Regions from separate parts of the Ruminococcus sp. HUN007 genome, predicted to be linked through region 2. Evidence: riboswitches for the same ligand, from Rfam matches in the RefSeq annotation. Region 2 holds a riboswitch; the other holds the start of a gene.

Region 1 (10,955 bases), on a different contig from region 2:
ATTCTTACATTTGTAGACGTAATACTTATGCTTCACCCTCTTTACTTTAACTTCTACTTCTATTTCATAGCGATTTTCTGTTTTTCCGGTATATTCAAACTCATCTTTTTTGCATTTCGGACAACAGTCATCTTCAGTTAAACAATGTTCCGTTATATCAGTTATTGCTTCTTCTGCAGGTGGTTCAAGCTCTGATCTTTTATGCCCTGTTTGGCCTCCTTTGGAATTATCGGTTTCTTCTCTGCTGTTTGGTCTTGCTTTTGATTTCCCGATTGGTGTCTGCGATGTAGGCAGAGATGTATTGGTTCCATCTCTGTCCTGTACCGCTTTCATATGCCGGATCTCGGCTTTAAGTGTTTCTATTATGGTGTCTTTCTCGTCAAGTGCTTTTTGATATTCTTCGTCCTTCTTAGCAAGCTTTTTTTGATACTCACAGAACAAATCATAGTTTTCCTGTCTTAATTTACAGATTGTATCTATCTTTTCATCAAGCTCTTTGGTGTGATTTTCGCATTCAATTACAAGCTGTTCATACCAGATATCGCGTACTTTCTTCACTGCATTTTTTGATGACCGAACTTGTCTGCAAAGCTGTTTTATCCGCCTCTGATATCCAAGATATATGAGATGATGATTATGCTGCAGTTTTTTATATCTCTCACCATTTTCAAATTCTTTTACCAGACGTTTAAGTCTTTTATTTTCATATTGTAATGATGTATTGATAAAAAACTGCCTGTTCATAGCTTGCTTCCTGTTCTGTTTTATTTCTGTTCCAGCGCTCTTTCTGCTGATTCCTTTATGTTCAGTAAGTGATTTTTAAGAATAGCATTTTGTTTTTCAAGTTCGCTGATTCTTTTATCTTTCTGTATACTTTCTTCTTTTAGTTTTTTTATGATTTCCTTGTAATCCGGTTCTGCTGTTACCTTCGTTTCAACAGTATTGCTATTTGATTCTGATTTAGCCTTTCGTCCCGGCTTTCCTGTAGACGGTATCAGTTCTCCCGTTACCGGATCTTCCACTCCAAGATACTTGCGTATTGGTCTTGATTGTTTGGTTACAGGGTCGTAGTGTGATGTTGATTCATAAAGAACCACTCTTCCGGTTTTCTTATCTGTGTAGCGTACAATCGACATGATTTCAGCTTCCTTTCTACACTTGGTACTTATTATTATATCACATACCAACGAAAATGTCAATAGTTTTATTGGTATCTATTTAAACAAATACCACTATGCTTTTTTGTACTTTTTTTACGTAAAAAAACAGTGCTGAAAACATCGCATTTTCAATGTTTTCAGCACCATTATCATTTTTCTATTTTACATTATTTGGCCGTGAATAGTAACAAAGTATTCTGAATGTTTTACAAATCCTAATTTTTCAGCTATTTTTTGTGATGCTGTATTATTTGCATCACACGACCAGACAGGGCGCTTGTGCTTTTCAAAACAAAATTGAATCATTTTTTCTGCTGCAGCCAGCCCAAGTCCCATGTGACGAAAATCTGAAACTGTTTCAATTCCGATGTCAATTTCATCTCTGCTTACAGCAGCCGAAAAAGCCCATGAAACAGCTCCTTTCTGATGCATGACACAATAACCCATCCCATGATTCAAAAATTCAGAAGCATCTCTCCAGGAAAAACGAGGTGTAATACGTCCCTGTAAGTTATTAAACATATCCTCATTGAATTGACATATCTCGTAATCTGGGCTTAGTTCACTGCTAATAATAGGATTATCCAGAGGATATTCAAAATTATATCGCTTTCCGAGTACAATATCATGCTTGTTTCGGAAAAATTCAATAACTCTCGTATTTGCTGAGAACAGTATAAAACGTCTTGGCAGATCATTGCATGGGCTTAAAAACATATTGTAAATCGCTTCAAGAAAGCAGTTGCTGCAAGAACCATAAAGGAAAGCGAATCCGCTATAGTGCCAGATCAAAACAGAATCATCATCTTTGTAGATGTCTCCATACTGATTCATTTCTGCAATTGAGAGCGGATAAACTGTGCCGCACGGTGTTTTTTCTATTTGCTGTATGATACTTTGGTATGATGTTGGATTCAGCTTTTCCATATGTCTTTCCTCATGAGTTTTAAATTATGCGAGTGGTTTTGCAGATTGTTTACATTACCAATTATACTATAACTATTCGTTATTTTCAATCAGAAATAGTACGCCGAAGGCGTACCGAATAAATGGATGCGCCTGTGGCGCGATAGAAAAATCTGCTCATGGCTGAGCAGATTTGAACAGTGGCAGTTAAGAAAAGTTTATACATATATTTTAAAATGTAGAATAGTAAAGCTAACGAAATAATTTACTGACAACTGAAAATCAAATAGAATTCTTGTTCCATTTCACTAACTTGCTTATAATGCTAAAAAGCAGTCAAATTACCATGCGTAAATCTAAATGCGTACGATTTTCGTAAAACAATTAAAAATAATACCTTTAACAAGTAAGAATGTTCCATTTACATATTTCCTGTTGTGTATTATGATTAATAATACAATGTTTGAGTGTATCTGCTAGATACACAGAAAGGACTACATAATGAACAATGTATTAAAAAAAATCTCTGCAATTGCTATGGCTATGACACTTATCGCAGCTGGAACTGCAATTGACAAAAACAACAATTCAGTTGCACTACAGAACACGGTTCATGCAGTTGCTAATCCGTCATGCCCTAATCATAATCAGCATATTGAATTAGTAGCTACCGTTACTACACCAAACTATACAGAAACGGAAACAAAATATTATATTGAAGATTGGGTTCGATTTGAAACCACATATTATAATACTGTGAAAATTTACAGGTGCCGTGTTTGTAACCAAACATTTAATAAAGTAACCAAGCACAAGGTAAAAACAAAGATGATAATATTGTAATAAACTGAAACGTTCAATAGGTTTGATAATATTAATTATTAAGTTCCCTAACATTTTAAATTGATGTTAGGGAGCTTTTGATTTTCCTTGAAATAGAATTGTGTCAATGTCCTGATAATGACACAACGAATGTGGTATAATAATCTTAAGTAGATTCACTTACGTGAAATAATTTGTTTTTGTTGATTCTTATATACTATCTGACAAGAGTTAAAGAGCTTAGCGTGGTATAATGATGATACCAAAACAAATTCAGGAGGTTCAGCATGGATAAAGTAAATATTTTTGATAAGGTAATGAATATCATTGATGAAAATATCAGAAAAAATTTCACTGAAATCAAAGAAGAGATTTATGCTGTATCTGGTTATTCAGAAATGCAGTTTACCAAGGCAATATCAATTTTCTCTAACGGAGTTGACACGCTACGTACTTATTTTAAAAAGAGGAAAGCTTATTTTGCTGCCAAAGAACTTGTGGATTACCCAGAAAAACCTATTGCTGAAATCGCACTGGAGTATGGTTATGCAGATCAGCCAAAGTTTACAAATGAAATGAAAAGATATTACAAGCATACCCCTAAAGATATCAGAACAAACCAAATCAGACTTGAGGACAATAGATTTCGTTTATCTAATTTTAAGGCTCCTTCTGAAACAATAGGGAAAAGACTTCAGGATGCAATTGATGGGATGATTAATGAAAATACATTTTCAGAAGATGATTATTCCCGAATAATTCACGAAACTTCGGAACGCTGTGAAAAATTATGAATTTCTAAAAATCAATTTTCAAAAGTGAAAATTCGGAATATTTGCCACTATAAAACAGTTCGAGATGGTACACCTATCCTGTAAATATATTTTTTTTTGATTTTTCGATTTTCAAAATACTTGGTTTTCCACAACTATTCATTCAGCTGTACATAAAGCTGTTGAATATTGATATACGTTTCTATAATATCGCTCTTGTGTACGCAATTGCTGCAGAACTTAAAGTATTTGTATCTGGACTTGCATACAATTTTTCCTGCTACTTTGAATATAGCCATACGTATAGTATTGGCATTACAGTTTCTAAGTCTTTTACTCAAGGCAAATCTTCTAAACAGATTGAAGATGTTGTATGCAAGCGCATGGATAAGAAATCGGTTAGCGTTTACAGTCATCGACTTACTGCTGACATGTCGGAATCCAAATTCGTTCTTACCTTCCTTGATGAAGTTTTCCATAGCACCGCGTTTACAGTATGCATTGATGAGCTGCTGCGCTTCGCTTTTCATTGAAGTAACAACAAAGGTGTACATGTAAATCATCTGGCCGTATGGTTTTTCAATTTTGAAAACAACACGTCTCGGGTGTTTCCACGAGGAAGCCTGATATTCGAATTCTCCGTATGTACATGCATAGTCAAGCGAATTCAAATCTACAGCTGTTTTCAAATCTTTAAGTTTAGCTTCTGCGAGCTGTCTGAGTACATTATTTTCCTTCAGCCTGATTACATAGCTGATACCATACTTTTCACAAAGATCATATATTTCCGGAGCGGCAAAACCGCTGTCTCCTCTGAGCATACAGTTCATATCAGGATATGATTCAGTATACTCTTTGAATATTGGTTCAAGAAAATCTGCAGCATCTTTACTGCAGTATTTTGATCCTTCGCGTAATTCAGCTCCAATGAGGTCTTTGGTTAATGCATCATAGCATAGTAATGGATGATATCCAACGTTCTGATAATGAAAGTTGAAGGCTGTGCCTTCCTGATTCCCATAAGTATCAAGCAATGTTGAATCCAAGTCAAAGACTATGAATTCAGGTCTTTTAATTGCATAAGCTATTCTTCTTAACTCAGTCAGTATACAGTTAAGCTGCTTGATTGTAGTTCCATCTGCGCGGCTGAAAAATCTTGACATTGATGACTGTGAAGCAATGCGATCCTTGTTTAGGGAAGTTGTGAGAACATGTTCATGAGCAAGCTCATTAGCATCGTAATCGTTGTAGTATGAAAGAAAAATCTGTGAAATTGCCTGATGAAGATTATCTGCGTCAGTGTGAAATCTAACAGCGGAATCTTTTGTTTTAAACAGCTGAAACAGCTTTTTTATACCTGTTACATGCATGAATTCTTCTATCAAAAGGGCACCGGAATCTGACGTTAAATCGCCACCATCGAAATTAAATTTCACAGAACTATTGAATTTAAATGAAAAATCGCTTATACTATTAATCATGAGAGCTTCTCCTTTGTTATTTTGTTGTTTGGCGATTTCAATTATAACAAATTTGAAGCTCTTTTTCTATACCATAGCTTCACTTTTTAGGTGAAACATGAAAAACTTTTTAAATTACATGATTATGTGGCTGAAAAGAGTTTCTTTATGCCGCGATGAATAATTCAGGTTATTTTTTTGAATTTATCAGAGCAACTGATGAATATGGTTTTGATACATCAACATGTCTCGCTATTTCAGAGGTGTCTGAAAAGATAGGAGTTCCTTTCGGAATTCTTCTGAATCAATGCTTTATTACAATGATAGAGTATCAAAGTGATAATAACTACATTGATTTTAAGACTGAAAAAGCAATAGAATGTGGTATTACACCTGAAGAACTTGATGAAATCTGTGAGGAATTCGGCTGTGAATACTATAACGTAAACCCTATAATGGCTGAGATGCATAAAAAAGGTGTTGATCATTTAACACTTGGTTAATTTACAAACACTTAAGCATTGAAAGGCGGTAATAATGATGCTAAAGAATCCATTTGCTTTGCGTAACGAACAGATAATAATGATTGAAGATGTCCCTCTTGAAGAAAGAGGACTTGATTGTAATTGTATTTGTCCTGCCTGCAGAGAACCATTTATAGCCCGTATGGGAGAGATAAAAGTTCATCACTTTGCCCACAGCGGAAAAGGCTGTAATGAACTTAATGCGTACATGATGGGCTTGTATATGATTGTGGATGAGTATATTAAAAAAGGAAATCCAGTCCTTCTTCCAGCGATTAATATAATCTATCAGAAATCTGAGTATTCATTTATTACCGAAGAAAACATCTATGATAAAATAAGAATCACTTCTGAAGACGTTAATGGTTCAAATGTAATCAACTGTACTTCAAGAAAGCTGATCGTTTTTGAAGAATCAGAAATCATAAGTAATGATGGCAAACCGGAAGCAATTATTGCTTCCTGGCATGACCACAAACTTGCTATAAGAATTACTCCACCTGATACGGCCTGTGCATACGGGAAAGTATCGAGATATAAGGATTATTCAACGCTTGAATTAAATCTTAGCGGTGAAGGCACGAGAATCCAGGAATGTACTAAGGAAAAGCTTTTTGAATATCTCCGCAGAAACGAAAGAATTTATAACTGGCTTTATAATGCACATGTGGAAGAACAGTTTCCTTTAATAATAGAACGTTCAAAAATTTACTATAATGAACAGCAGGAGAAAATACGAATAAGGAACGAAAAAATAGCACAGGAAGTCAGAGAACGTGCGTTGCATGAGAAAATGGAACAGGAAAAACGTGAGCGTGAAAGATTAGAACGACTTAAAGCGGCACAGGAAAAGGCTGCAAAAGAAGCACGTGAGCGCGCAATCAGAATTAATCAGGAAAAAGCAGCAAGACAAGAAAGATTCAAGAACTCATTCCGTACTGAGCGGCTTAAGAATCCGGACAGAATTATCAATTACTGGGTGAATGATATTCAAAAAAGAGATCCTGGAAGAGATGAAATAGGTTGTATTGTTTGCGGTAAAGATAAGCTGCTTGAAGAATTTATGTCTACAGGAATCATTAGCAATGTATTTACCGGAATGTGTATTGATTGTTATGAAGAAATTTCATCAGCGCATCTAGAGAATCTGTGGGAAAACATATATGATTAATTCGAGGAGGCGATATAATTGTTTAAAGCTCTTGATGAAAATAAAAATGAGATTTCAATTGAAAAAGCGGCGGGTACTGAAAAATACTTTTGTCCGGTTTGTCATGGTGCTCTGGTAGTAAAAGCAAAGAAATCAGAAACTATTACGGCTCATTTCGCTCATAAAAGCCGTAAAGAATGTGATACATTTTCACATGATATGTCTGAATGGCATAAAGCCTGGCAAAATAAGTTCCCTTTGAAGAATCAAGAAGTACCTCTACCTTTCGAGAATCCGTGTCATAGAGCTGATGTTCTGGCATACGGGTATGTAATAGAATTTCAACATTCGCCTTTATCAGCCGAAGAATTTGATGAACGAAATAAGTTTTATACTTCAATCGGTAAAAAGGTAATTTGGGTATTTGATGTGAATGAAAAATATAATTCCAAGTGTTTTTCAAAAGTGGAACCAGAATATATATTTGATGGATACCGATATGAAAACGGAGAACAAAAGAACAATTGGATCATAAAAGAATATAGAGTTGCTACTGCTTTTCATGCCATTTTCGGTTCTCCTGACGCATGTGACTCCAATGGTATCGAGTATTTATATGACTGCAATGACAAGTTTTCGTCTAAAAAAACATATGAATGGAAATGGAAAAGGCCTTTAAAGACGTTTATTCACTATAACCCTGCTGTGGATAAAAATGTTACTGTTTTTCTTGAATTCTATCCTGGAAAACTTGAAAAAGTTATCTGGTGTGATGATGAAATAGACAGTGATGTTGCTTCGTATATTGCTGAAGATCTTCATGGAAATGGAGAGAAATATGATGCTACTTCACAAGCTTTGTACCTTGAATATCGAGACGCTATAGCTCAGAGATCCTGTTTCAAAGCTTTTTCGGCAACTGAATATTCAGTTAGTGATTTTCTTTTGGAAATTAAAAATAAGTTCCTGTAAACGAGAAGAAAATTTTATATCGTACAGCGCGAAAACAGAACTTTTATTTTCTGTTGACTGATTCGTAAAAATAAAGTATAATAATAATTAATAACAAGGCAAAATGCACGAAAGTGTATGACGCAAAGCTATAGGGACTGTGGGGTGTCAGCCAGCTGCAATATTTATACGGACTATTAGCACCTCTTTTATGGGGTGCTTTTTGTTAGCGGTTTAGACATTGCAAATTCGTTTATTGGGAGGGATAACCATGCCACGTAAAAAACGAAAAAATATAGAAGCTATGAAGAATAGTAATGGCATTTATGAGGTGTTTTACAAGCAGGTTGAAAAAATTAACGATTCAGAGAAATTTGATTGCTCCAAACCTGGATACAGAGAAAAAATCAAATCGTTATGTAGCACAGTTTATGATGAGCAGGCTGAAAAAAAAGCGAATGGAATATCAGCAGAATTGTCCAGATGAACGTTGGTTTGAAAAATACAAGGATATGAAAATTGATGCTCCTTATCGAAACAGAAGAATCAAAGCTGAACTGGAAATTCTGATCGGGATTACTGAAAAGTTTGAGGACAAGTATCCAGACTTTAGTATTGAGCGAGAATTATGTGGATTCTTTTCATCTACACTGACAAGAACTCCTGAAACTATAGATAGTCAGTGCCATTTAACCTTAGCTGCTTCAATCTTTATATTAGATTCTCTACTGAAATCAAATAATTATGACCGAGCAGTTTACTTCATTCCCCATGATGAAAGAATTAGCAGTGTTGATCTTCCAGACAAATTTCAGGATGCTGTTTTCTCGAATGATGTTATAAAAGGAGTAATGTATCTGATAAAAAATCGTCACGGTTCTACAGAAACATTCTGGACACCTGAAACAGTTAATATTACATGTGATAAATCTGATTTCTGTGAGTACGGAAGCTACATAAAAGACACTGATGACGTTGAAGATTATATTTCTCTTTCTGATGAATATTATCAGGATGCTGAAAGTTTATCTGACAGTCAGCGATATTATGCGCTGATTTCTTTTATTCGTCCGGAAATAATTGAACGTGCAGTAAACAGAATACATAACTTCAGTTTCGATTTTTTTGATATCATATTGGAAAAAGTTGCAGAGTGCAAACAAAAAAGCAGAGAACTAATACCAAAAATAAAAAAGGAAATAGCTGTTCTTGAACAAATTAGCAGTAAACCTGACAAAGATATTGTCCAGAATAGTATTCTTTTTTATAAACCTGAAAATAGATTTGCAGAAGATGACGATTATGATAAATTCGAAGAAGACGAAATATCACGGATTAATTCGAAAATTGACGCTTACTTCGAAGAACTTGAAAGACTTAAGTACCAGCGAATAAAATCATGCTATGAAATTTATGCATCGATGGCTGTGGTTATACAGAAGACAGAAGAAAAACGTGTCAGAAAATTCGGCATAAATAATCCTTATGAGATTATATTTGCATTTCTTTATCTCATTGATATAGGTGATGATCTTGCATGGATTCCTCAAGTTCCAGATTGTATATGTGGATATGCTTCGCAACTGCTCCCTTGGTTTGCACTGCGAAATGATGAAATGTACGATCTTCTGGATGAATCTTTTTGTACAGAATCTTTGGATGAAAAGAATGGAAAAAACATATCAGAAACCGAGAATTTATATGATGATGACAAGAATTATGAAGCAGATTATGATTTAAAATATAACGACGCATACATTTGGCACCGTGTCGGGCTAGATATTCAGCAGGATAAATTAGATCCTCGTAACATTGCTCAGATACTCTATTCTGATTCGTATATTGTTCCGCCAAGATTTATGAGCAGAAAATTTGAAACAGTCGAAGCGTTTATTGATTCAGGATTTAGCCCTGAAGAAGCAGAAACCCTCCGATTTTATAAAGGATTAATACGATCAGCAACTGCCAAATATGATTTTCATAATGTACTGTACACTGAAGAAAGAATCAACGCCCAGAAAGCTGAAGATAAAATTAAACCATCTGTAAAGGAACTAAGCGATATTATTGCCCTCAAGAATAAAGAAATTGAGGAGCTTAACAGTAAACTGTACTCATCAGGAAAAGAAGTCGAAAAGCTTAATGAAACGATCAGAAAGATGAAGGAGCAGTCTTCCGAGGAAAGCCAAGAACTTTATGAACTTCGTGAACTGATTTACAAACTTCAGAATGACAGCGAAAATGATTCTGATACTGAGGAAACAGGTGTAACATTCCCATATAAAACTGCTGAAAGAGTAGTTGTTTATGGCGGACACGCTACATGGCTGAAAGTGATTGTGAAGTTGCTTCCGAATGTAAAGTTTATTGATCCTTATGATACACCGGATGTTAATCTTATAAGAAATGCTGATGTTGTATGGATGCAGACAAATGCAATGCCACATAACAAGTACAGTAAGATAATGGAGATAGTCAGATCAAAGAAGATACCTGTAAAGTATTTTGAATATGCAAGTGCTGAGAAATGCGCCGTTCAGCTTGCTCAGTATGATAAAATGAAGATGGCTTCTAATTTGTAGTAAAAAAGACAGAAATTCTATTGAATTAATGAAACGATTATTAGCAGGAGGAATCAAGTTATGAAAAACGCAGAAAAAGAAATACCTCGTCCATCTATCAAGCAGGTTGAAAAATATCTTCGTGACTGGGACAAGGCAGATGATATGCAAAACTATTATCTTCAGGAAAAAGCACTTGATAAGTTATTCAAGGATTTTTGTCCTGAAAACAAAGATCTGTCAGAAATTCTTTTAAAGGTTGCAACTCTGAATGATTTTTACAGCACTAATATTTATTCTGTAAATTCAGTTGCGAAGCATATCTTATCACTAAATATTGATAAGCGTCTTAATAAGGCTGATATGACATTAGTCTCAAATTTACAGAAAGTTACTGTGAAAGAAGGTGTTGTGAAGAATTTCTATTCTTTTGCAACAAAGTACTGTAGCCATCATTCTCCTTTGGAATATCCTATTTACGATATCTATGTTGAAAAGGTTTTGTGTTATTTTCGAGATCATCATGAGTTTTTTACGTTCAAGAAAAAGGATCTGAAAAACTATGAGATGTTCAAGAAAGTCATTGTCGAGTTCAGGAAATATTACCGCCTTGAAAAATTTGATCTTAAGGAAATCGACAAATATTTA
Region 2 (10,955 bases):
GATACGCTGGAACTGACGTTCATCCACGTCAATATCCTTTACCTTGTCGCCCATACCCGGAAGCATTCCGAGAAGGCTCTTTATCGAACCCATCTTCTGGATCTGGAGAAGATAATTTCTTAAGTCCTCCATGTCGAAGGTGTTTTCAGTGAATTTCTTTGCAAGCTTTTCAGAATCCTTAAGGTCAACTGCACTTTCCGCTTTTTCAATAAGTGTAAGCACGTCGCCCATACCGAGGATTCGTGACGCCATTCTTTCAGGATGGAACTGCTCGAAATCATCAAGCTTTTCACCCATGCCGACAAACTTGATCGGCTTGCCTGTTACTGACAGTACAGAAAGCGCTGCACCGCCTCTTGTATCTGAATCGAGTTTTGACATGAGCACGCTGTCAATTCCTATTGCTTCATCAAAAGCTCCGGCAACATTGACTGCATCCTGACCTGTCATCGCATCGACTACAAGCATTATTTCATTCGGATTTGTTTCCTTTTTGATGTTTCTGAGCTCATCCATAAGCTCAGTATCTATATGGAGACGGCCGGCGGTATCGAGTATTACGATGTCGTGACCGTAGTCCTTAGCGTATTTTACAGCTTCTTTTGCTATCTTGACCGGATCGGTCTGACCCATTTCGAAGACCTTTACTTCAGCCTTTTCGCCGACGATCTTAAGCTGGTCGATAGCTGCAGGTCTGTAAATGTCGCAGGCAACAAGCATTGGTCTGTGTCCCTGTGACTTGAAGTATTTTGCGAGCTTTGCTGAATGAGTAGTCTTACCTGAACCCTGAAGGCCGCACATCATGATGATACACGGTGGTTTCGAAGGCATGTTTATTCTCGCATTGGAGTTGCCCATGAGGTTACAGAGTTCTTCATTTACGATCTTAACAACCATCTGTGCAGGTGTAAGACTCTTGAGAACGTCCTCGCCGACAGCTCTTTCCGAAACCTTTGCCACAAAGTCTTTTACTACCTTATAGCTTACGTCCGCTTCAAGGAGAGCAAGACGTACTTCCCGCATGGCCTCTTTTACATCAGCCTCTGTAAGTTTTCCACGTGACTTCAGACGTTTAAAAACGTTATTCAGTTTGTCAGATAAACCTTCAAATGCCATTTTCCGAAGAAGCCTCCCTTTTTATATTGATCAGCCGAAGAGCTCATCGCCTTCGTCCACTATTTTAAGTATTTTACCGGTGTACTCAGAAATATTTTTCTGGTAGCTGTACTTTTCACGGTATTCGGCAGTGCAGCTTCTGATCGCATTTATCATGTCGTGCATTACCTTTGTCTTTCTGAAAAGCCCCATTTTCTCTTCGAATTCGTCGAGATACTGCTCAGCGTGCTTAATTGCGTCGTGTACGCCCTGACGTGAAATGTTCTCGTTTTCAGCTATTTCAGAAAGTGACAGATCTTCATAGTAGTAAAGCTGCATGATATCGCGCTGCTTTTCTGTAAGAAGATCACCATAATAATCCAGAAGAACCGCATAATCAAGATTTTTTGCCATCTTTTTGCCTCCTCTGAACTAGTTTGTAAAGTTTTAAGCCTTTACAATTATAACTCTTTTGTCCTTGCTTGTCAATAGAGAATAAAATTTTTTCATAAAATATTTCATTAATATGCTCAAGGCAGTCTTATTTCATTACGCTTTCGTCCTGTCTGACAATATTTTGCCATCTGAGATCTCTATTATTCTATTACACTGCTCAGCTATTTTCATATCATGAGTAACTATTATTAATGTTATCCCTTTTTGATTTAAATCAAATAACAAGCTTATAATTTCCGACGATGTAACTGTATCCAGTGCTCCTGTAGGCTCATCAGCCAATATTATTGAAGGTTCATTTACTATAGCCCTCGCAATTGCTATTCGTTGCTTTTGTCCTCCTGAAAGCTGACTTACTTTTTGTTCAGCAATCATGTCCATACCAACTGATTTCAGCGCATTCATCACTTTTTGTTTCTTTCCGGATACTATTTTTGGGGAAAAATCAAGAGGAAGAATAACATTTTCAAATCCGCTGAACTCATCAATCAACGCAAAATCCTGCATAACAACCCCGATTTTATTTCTGATTTCACATGCTATACTATCATTACAATGCTCCACTTCTTTTTCATCAAGTTTATAGATTCCAGATTCAAAATTATCAATACAGGCTATTATATTTAGCAGCGTCGTTTTTCCAGCTCCCGACTTGCCAATAATAGCTACTAATTCTCCGTCGCTAATCTTTAAATCTATATTATTAAGCACTTTATGTTCATTCGACTTTCCTAAAAAGTATGTCTTATTTATATTTTTTAATTCAATCATGTAAATAACCTCAGTATGATTTCAAATTCTGAACAGGTGAATTCTTTTTTAGTATTCTTCGAGAAACAAGGAAAGAACATATGGCATACAGAATCATATTGGTCATGCAAACTGTCAATTGCTTAAAACCTAATGTTATATAACTATAATGCAGAAGTTCGAGATAATCAATCAGCCATATAAGCGAACAACAAAATCCCATTGATATTAAAGCCGTAATCACCGATGAAAGCACGCTATATATTATACAACTATTCCACTTAAGACCACATATATAGAAAATCGAATAAGTTCTTAACTGATTCTTCATTATTAGCGCATTAGCACTTACTATAGTAGTAATTGTCAAAACAGATATACATATAACTAAAGGAAGTAAAACGACCAGCCTTTTTCTTATATTTTCAATACTGTTCTCCTTTATAGTATCATAGGATATCAATAATGATTTATTCAGTTTCATCAATGTTTTCTCATTATACTCTTTACTCTCAGTTGGAATATCAGACTTATATCTTAAAAACACTGGTCCGTTCATTTGCGTTATTACGGGTTTATCCAGCAGACTTTTCTGATTAAATATGAATAATGTTTTTTCTTCAATATCAAAATTGTAATTAACAAATAAATCCTGGGAACTTATTTCTTCTTTTTGTCTTGTCAAAGCACCAATTATCTTTGAATTCTGACTCATGACACCAACTATCTTAGCTTTGATTTCATTGCCAAAGCTGTCAAAAGTCACTTCATCTCCTGTCCTGAAGCCTGCATTGTTATCTGAAACAACAACCTGAACAAAATTCTCCTGATCTTTATTCAGGTCAAACCATTCACCATCTTTCATTTCAGGGGTGTACCAGTTAATAATATCATCATCATAGCTGATCGCATTTAAATCAGTCTCATTATAGGAGAGCCATACAGAATATGTACCAGAAATATTATCAGTATCTTTCACCAAATTCTGAAATTCTTCTTTCTGCCTTATTGTTTTTTTATCTTCAGGATTCTGACCATGATCAATAAAGGCATATGCTCCATTATTGTTTAATTCTTTTTTTAGTGGATTATACGTAGAATAAAACGAACATATAGTTGATGTCAAACTAATAAGAAGAAAAAATACGATTGCGATCTGTAATCCAACAAGAATATTAAGCTTATAATTCATTTTGAAACTTCGAACGATAATCTTCAGACTCATACAATTACACTCCGCAGCGCTTAATACTATGTTTCAGGCAATTGTGGTATATCATCATCGTAAGGCCGCACATAGATACAATTAAATAAATAAAAAACATCATTATAAAATCCTTCAACTCAAATCTATAGTAATCTAATTCGAGTAAATTTTTGTTACGCAATACAATTGATAAAAAAACAACAGAGCCAACGATATAACTAGGTATCATTACAATCATACATTCCTCCAGATAAATTTTTAAAGCCATTATTTTTTTACAACCGCACAATCTGTATATAAGAAGACTTTTTTTACGTTTGCTTAACAAATAACTGTAAATAACTGAAAAACTAATTGCAGAAAAAGTGCACAGCATAACAGCAACAATTATCAAAGTATTACTATAAGCTATGCCATCTATATCCGGAAATTCCAAGTCCGGAATATCTGCAATTTCTTCAAAACTGTTATTGATTATTTCACTTATATCATCATACATGCTTCGAGTTAAAGCACTTGAAAAATCCATTGCTATTGCATCAATTATTATATCATCATTTAAAGAATTAACAGGAACCAAAAGCGGTTCTAATTTTTCCATACCTATTAATTCGTATTTCTTCCCCATAAATTGCAAATGAGTTTCATCAATCATAAGCTTATTATAAATACTGTTTTCTCCAAAACCTCTGTCATCATGTATTAATGCGACGCATTCGCCGTTGATTTCCTGCTGGTCAGAAAAATATACTCCCGACGTGAAATTGCCCCACTTACGAAGGTTTTCTTCAAACAAGTGACATGGAACAATGCAATCATTTTTAATGCAAAAACGTACAGACACCCCGCCTCTATCATAAGGAATATCTGTACATTCAAACTGAGCATAATACATTGTAACTGAATCATTGATACGATCTGGAAATGACATAAACATTTCTTTAATACTCCCTATTGTCGCATAACAATTTTCATTATTATGCAATCTTATCATTATTTCATTTACATCTGTTTCTATATCATTTTTCATTTTACTGTAATTTTGATATACTGCTGCAGAATAATTGATAACCAGTGATGACACTACTGCACAAATAACCAGTAAAAATAAAGTGAGCTTATCCTCTTTCCAAAACGTTCTGATATTTTTTAATGCGTACTTCAATTTCTTCACCTTGTTATTACTAATAAAACCTGTTGTTTACAAATCGCATTTAGAAGAAAAGCAGGACATAGTCCTGCTTTTCAATAAAACGTTGGCTTAATCAGTATTTCTTTATCAAATTCAATTCCACATATAGCCTGTATCAAATTCCACCAGTGGTGAACCATATGGTACATTGGTCGAATACAACACTCCAAAAAAGCGATATTTCGACGCTCCGCTTATAGAACCGCTCTTTTCAACTATTTCATTGCTGGCAAGCACCTTATCAGCACCGGTACAATCAATATACTGACCAGAAGCTGTGTACCCTTCTATTCTCACCAGTCCATATTTACTTGAACTTGTTGTATTTCTTAATCCGACATATGGAGTTGAACCGTCGAATCCATATAAAAAATACGCATAATGCTGATCATCAGCATAACCGTGAATCGCAGCTTTGATTTTGGGCAAAAATACAGCTGCATTCAACATAACCAACACCAGTGATGTTCCCAAAAGCCCTTTTAAAATCTTTGTTTTCATAGCATACCTCACCTATTTTTTATTTCTAATGAAAACTTTTACAGTTTTCACTTGTTATAAAAATTATATCATTTATCGTTTTTGATGTCAATACGCTGTGCTTATAGAAAATATTTATATCATATTTCATTACCATTTCAAGCGAAACGTTTTTTGATTCCCAACTAATCCTTGAATATCAACTTATACTACTTTCAGTGAGTTTACTCTGCATCCGCTTCAAGCCAGATCTCCGTACCGTCAGAAGTTTTCAGGGGAGCTTCCGGATCAAAGATCACGTTTTCGCGTGTTTCAGCCGTTTTGCCTGTTTCTTTGTCAATAACATCGCAGTCCATTCTGTCCTCTTCAATGTTGTAATGATAAACCGCCAGCTCATCATTTTCATCAACATTTATGTAATCAACAAACGTTTCCTCGGCTGTTACATCGGCAGTATAAACGGGCTTAAGGTCCGCATCAAATTTCTGAATGTTCTTTTTTCCGTCCTGACCGTTGCAGAGAACATAAATGTTTCCTTCTTTGTCAGTCGCCATGCCCCAGCCGCCCTGGATCTCAGTTTCCGAATATGTTTTGTCGGTCCAGTTATATTTATAGAGTGTCATTCCCAGAGTCATACCCACGATCGTATTTTCAGCCTGCATCAACGGCGGATCAACGTCATTGAACTTTACCGGACAGTCCGGAAGCTCAATGATCTCACGGCTTTCCGGATCTTCCGGCGGTATAACTGCTACACTTGCTTTTCCGTCAAGGGATTCGCAGAACACGTAAATCTTATCATTATAGACATCATAATAAGGCGGAAGCGTGTCGATCTCACCGAGGTCCGTTTTATATGTCCTGTCTCCCGCATGAAGATCAAACTCAAAGCTTTTATAGCCGTAGAAAGCCGAATCCTCATTTTCTCCGTCATCCGTTGCAGACTCTTCCGCTTCCGTAACTTTCACTTCAGAAGCGCCGTTATCAGCTGCACTGTCATTTATTACAGTAGTTGTACTTCCGCTGTTTCCGCACCCGCAGAGCATAACTGCAGCAGCCGCACAGAACGATAATAATACTGAAATTCTTTTCATTATAAAAACTCCTGACTCTGAATAAGTATGGCCTTTTGTTTCACGTAACAATCCTACTCTAAAGTATAGCTTATTCCGGCGAATTTGGCAATAGTCATATAAAAACTGAATAACCGCTCCGTTTTCAACCCGCATTCGGGCAGAATGCGGGTTTTTGAGTTGGCTGCCTCCGGCAGTCCACCAGGAAAGCGCCCCTGCTTGTTTAGAGCAGGGGCGCCTCCTAAGGAAATAAATATGAGAAAAACAGTGTTGGTAAATGTCATTAAAGGAATCACATATCTTTATCTGAATTTATCGATCTTGTGTGAGATAAACTGTTTGAGTGTTGCGAGGTCTGTAAGATCCACAATACCGTCACCTGTTACATCTATACTCGAGATCTGTGCATCTGTGAGGTTTATTTCACCTAAAAGATACAGTGCAAGTGTTGTAAGATCTGAAATATCTATTGTTCCGCTGCCGTCAGCGTCTCCGATGGCATGTACAGGTACAGGCGGCGGAGTCTGTGCAGTTACTGCCGCAGTTGTTACAGGCGGTGCCGTAGTCTCAGAAACGGCTGTTGTTACAGGCGCTGCTGTCGTTGTTAAAGAAACTGCAGGCGTTGTTACTGATGCAGGTGCAGCTGTTGTTGTCTGAGGAACCGGTGTAGTTACTGATGCTGCTGTTGTTACCGGCGCTGCTGTTTCTGCAGGTGCAGTAGTTTCAGAAGGTACCGTCTGTTCAGTAACTGACGTTGTCTGAGGTGCTATGGTCGTTTCCGGAACTGTTGTCACTTCAGGAGCCTTTGTTTCTTCTGTTATGCCTGTTTCGGATACCGGAGCTGCCGGCTCTGTAACAGCTGCAGAAGCTGTTGTTTCCTGCGGAGCCTGTGTGTCCATCGGTAAATATGCATTGTTCAGAACAAGTGCATAGCATGAAGATTTGTCAAGTTCGATCTGCAGGCCGCCCTTTGAATCGACCATTGCTGTATCCATCTTGTCCATCTTTGCACCGGTGCTGTCATAGCTGTAAAGCTCTGCTATACTGTTGCTGAACTGCGAACCGAGAAGGTAGTTTATATTTGCCTTAAGTCCGAAAAGTCCTTCGTGCTGAAGATCCAGTTCAACCACTGAGCTGTTCTTTCTTGCAACCTTTGCGATCATATTCTCAGGTATCAGTCCCTGGTCTTTTCTGATCTCAAGATTAAGATCTCCTGTCTCTTCCGGTTTTACGTTCTTTCCTTTTATATCCCAGCTGTAATCGCCAAGATCAAAAGTGAGTGTTATATCGCGGTTTCTCATTGCGTTTATAGCTTCTGCAGGAAGAACTGTCTCCTCCCTGAAATCAAAGCTTCTTGAACTGCCGTCAGGCATTGAGTTTATTATATCGACGAGACTTTCGATAAATGAATACTTTTTAGTTTCATCGATCCCTGCATCTGCGATGCTCATAATTTCATAGAATGTGCCGCTGTCTTCCGGTTTCTGCTTGATCACGGCATATATTTTACCGTCATTCAGCTTAAGTCCGTAAACATATCCGTTCGTCTCGTAAGGATTGATGTAGTTTCCGACCGCCATTTTTTCCGAACCGTCAAGGTTCATCACATAAAGCTGTGTCGGGCTGTTGTAGTAGACCTTGTCGCCTGCTACCACAAGACTGATGTATTTTCCGTCCCAGTAAGCCGAATACTGTCCCCACACGTACCATTTCTCTTCGCAGAGACTTATCCATGTGTCGACCGCACCGGTGGATTCTGTATATCTGCTGTATTCACCGTTTTTGTTTACAAAATACCACTGATCACCGCGTGTGAATATTTCAGTAGTAACTGTCTGCCAGAATGCGTTGTCATACTTTTCTGAAGTTGCCTTTATACCCTTGCTGTTCCAGTCAGTATGTGCCCTGTTTCTTCCTGCTTCAGGTTTTGCCGCTGCAAAAGCCTTGTCTGAAAGGAGAAAATAACCGTGACCGGATCTGCCTATTGAATCAGGTACAGGATCATCCCATGTTACATCGGCATGATACCATTCGCCGTCTATGTTTACAAGGTTCCATGCATGGTTCATCGCATCGCTGACTACCATTATTGAAGATATGCCCACTCTTTCAAGAAGCATGTTGTATGCCTGGGAATAACCCTCGCACACGCCGTTGCCGAATACGAGTATGTCATATGCTGTATATCCCTCATATCCGTCAGGCAGGGTATTTCCGAGGTCATATGTTGTATTCAGCACAAGATAGTCATGAAGCACAAGCGCCTTCTGAAGCTCTGTCATTCCCGGAGTGATGTTTTCTTCAATTATTCTGTCTATTTTATCATACACTTCATTACGGAGAGCATCCGCTTCTTCCTTGGTATTTGTGTACTTTATCTTAATGCCGCTTACCACATACGCACCGTCATTTCCCGGAGCCAGCTGTATCTGCATTGAAGATTCATACTGAACGCTGAACATGTCAGGTACTTTTCTCAGATAGGATATCGTATCGGTTATCCTTTTTATACTGTCGGCCTTGTTCTGCTCGGTATCGACCTTAAGTCCGAATTTTTTTATGTCTATGGTTGAGCTGTAATCGCGAAGGCCCTGCTCTATCGTTTCGCTCAGACTGGAAATCGTATCATCAGATTCTGCCAGAACGACCGACACTGCAGGAGCTGCAAAATTGATTGCCATAGCAGCAGAAATAAAGCTGCTTAATAATTTTGCAAATTTTTTCATTGTAATTCCTCCTGTTCACTGTCTTTATTCTCATACTCTGTGGTCACAGATCAGAAAAGGCCGGTACTTCTGGTACCAGCCTCTGTTTCCAGTCTGAACTTCCTTCCCTCAGTAAGTTCAAAGATCGTGCAGCTGGCTGTCATACCATTCTGTCTGGTTTAGACCCGTTAGCTTTGCGTCGCTGCCTTTCGGCAGGTTTGCCAAATTATTCGGTGTACCGGCCTCCTGCCGGTATTTCCCGTTTTCTCACCGGAACGTTAACATCCGGTGTTTCCCATATATATAGTATAGCACTTCAGTCACTTGTTGTCAATATTATATATATTATTATCCGCCATTTGAAGCATTTTCGTATATATGCATACTTAAGACCATCTTCATATAAGCATTTTCACGTATAAAAATCATACACGAGCCACGTATTCTCCTGCTTCGGAAACCACGGCCGGATCAGAGCCATTCCGTTTTTTTCGTATAAAGAGAAAACGCCCCTGCTCTTGTGGAGCAGGGACGTTTCCCAAGGAAATATGAGAAAAACACTATTTGTTTGAAAATGTCTTTATAGTTTCCTTATCAGAAGCGATCGATCTTGTGTGCCAGGAACTGCTTCATTGTAGCGAGATCTGCGAGATCCACTAAGCCGTCACCTGTTACATCCGCGATCTTAAGCTGTACATCTGAGAATGAACCTTCACCTAAAAGGTAGAGTGCAAGTGTTGTAAGATCTGAAAGATCCACTTTGCCGCTGCCGTCGAGGTCGCCTGTAGCTGTTTTATTGAATTCTTCAGGTTCAGATGCAGCTGTGATCTCTGTTGTTTCAGTAACTGCAGGTACTTCAGCTGCTGTTTCCGCAGGATCTGCAACTTCAACTGCTGATGTGATCTCAGCTGTTGTCTCAGAAGCTTTTGTTTCGGAAACTGCTGTTTCGGAAACTGCTGTTTCGGAAGCTGCTGTTTTGGAAACTGCTGTTTCTGCAGGAGATGCTGTAACTTCAGAAGTCATTGCTTCTGTCAGGGCCGGAGCCTCAGCTGTTGTTTCAGCTGGTACCTCTTCCTGAGGCGGCTTAACCGGAGCCTGTATTATAGGGTCTTCAGGAGCCTGAAGGTCCCACAATACCAGTGCGTAGCTTGCAGACTGATCAAGGTCCATCTGAAGTTTGCCGTTTGAATCGACCATCGATGTATTGACCTTGTCCATTCTGGATCCAAGCCGGTCGTAACTGTAGAGAACAGCGACATTGTTTATGTACTGTGCTCCCAGTGCGTAGTTTATGCTGGCCTTCAGACCAAAGTCGCCTTCGTGCTGAAGATCCAGTTCAATAACTGATTTGCGTTTATCAGCGATTGACGATAACATTTCCTCAGGGATAGTTCCCTGGTCTTTCTTTATTTCAAGATTAAGATCATTTGCCTTTTCAGCAGTTACATCTTTACCCTTTATGTTCCAGCTATAATCGCCGAGGTCAAGGGAAATTCTGATGTTTCTGTTTCTCATTGCATCGATGGCTGCTGCCGGAAGGATGCTTTCTGTATCTCTGAAATCAAAGTTTGCTGATGAACCGTCTTCCATTTTATTTATGGAATCAACGATCGTATCGATAATGCTTACTTTCTTCTCAAAGCGTACATCAAGAGCTTCATACAGTGTTCCTTCATCTGAAGGTTCCTGCTTGATAACTGCGTATACTGTATTTCCGTCAAGTTTCAGGCCGTAAACATATCCGTTTGTATCATATGGATTTACATAGCACTGACTTTCCTTTTCGGAACCGTCAAGATTCATCTTGTAAATGTTTGTCGGCGAATTGTAGTAAACCTTGTCACCTGAAATGATCAGGCTTACATATTTGCCTTCCCAGTATGCTGAATACTGTCCCCACACGTACCAGCGCTCGTCACCGAGGCTTACGAATTTATCAACTTCGCCTGTGGATTCTGTATATCTGCTGTATTCACCTTTGTTATCGACGAAGTACC

The links. A riboswitch is a leader RNA that binds a small molecule or an ion and turns the genes downstream of it on or off. The one in region 2 is predicted to bind cyclic di-GMP.
Region 1: another riboswitch for cyclic di-GMP. It lies ahead of CC97_RS01790 (hypothetical protein); the one in region 2 lies ahead of CC97_RS18930 (dockerin type I repeat-containing protein).

Annotation. Positions count from the first base shown of each region.
Region 1 is NZ_JOOA01000001.1:405,798-416,752, reverse strand. It holds gene CC97_RS01835 (transposase) at 1-744, opposite strand, end outside; gene CC97_RS01830 (hypothetical protein) at 765-1,136, opposite strand; gene CC97_RS18440 (GNAT family N-acetyltransferase) at 1,323-2,087, opposite strand; gene CC97_RS01820 (hypothetical protein) at 2,568-2,909, shown strand; gene CC97_RS01815 (AraC family transcriptional regulator) at 3,176-3,682, shown strand; gene CC97_RS01810 (IS1380 family transposase) at 3,817-5,139, opposite strand; gene CC97_RS01805 (hypothetical protein) at 5,298-5,624, shown strand; gene CC97_RS01800 (hypothetical protein) at 5,659-6,816, shown strand; gene CC97_RS18435 (competence protein CoiA family protein) at 6,835-7,767, shown strand; cyclic di-GMP riboswitch class I at 7,855-7,930, shown strand; gene CC97_RS01790 (hypothetical protein) at 8,018-8,233, shown strand; gene CC97_RS01785 (hypothetical protein) at 8,598-10,328, shown strand; gene CC97_RS01780 (hypothetical protein) at 10,389-10,955, shown strand, end outside.
Region 2 is NZ_JOOA01000002.1:1,724,947-1,735,901, forward strand. It holds gene ffh (signal recognition particle protein) at 1-1,116, opposite strand, end outside; gene ylxM (YlxM family DNA-binding protein) at 1,147-1,509, opposite strand; gene CC97_RS11640 (ABC transporter ATP-binding protein) at 1,645-2,322, opposite strand; gene CC97_RS11645 (hypothetical protein) at 2,333-3,526, opposite strand; gene CC97_RS11650 (FtsX-like permease family protein) at 3,531-4,673, opposite strand; gene CC97_RS11655 (hypothetical protein) at 4,794-5,201, opposite strand; gene CC97_RS11660 (hypothetical protein) at 5,405-6,274, opposite strand; gene CC97_RS18930 (dockerin type I repeat-containing protein) at 6,556-8,979, opposite strand; cyclic di-GMP riboswitch class I at 9,104-9,191, opposite strand; gene CC97_RS18935 (transglutaminase domain-containing protein) at 9,553-10,955, opposite strand, start outside.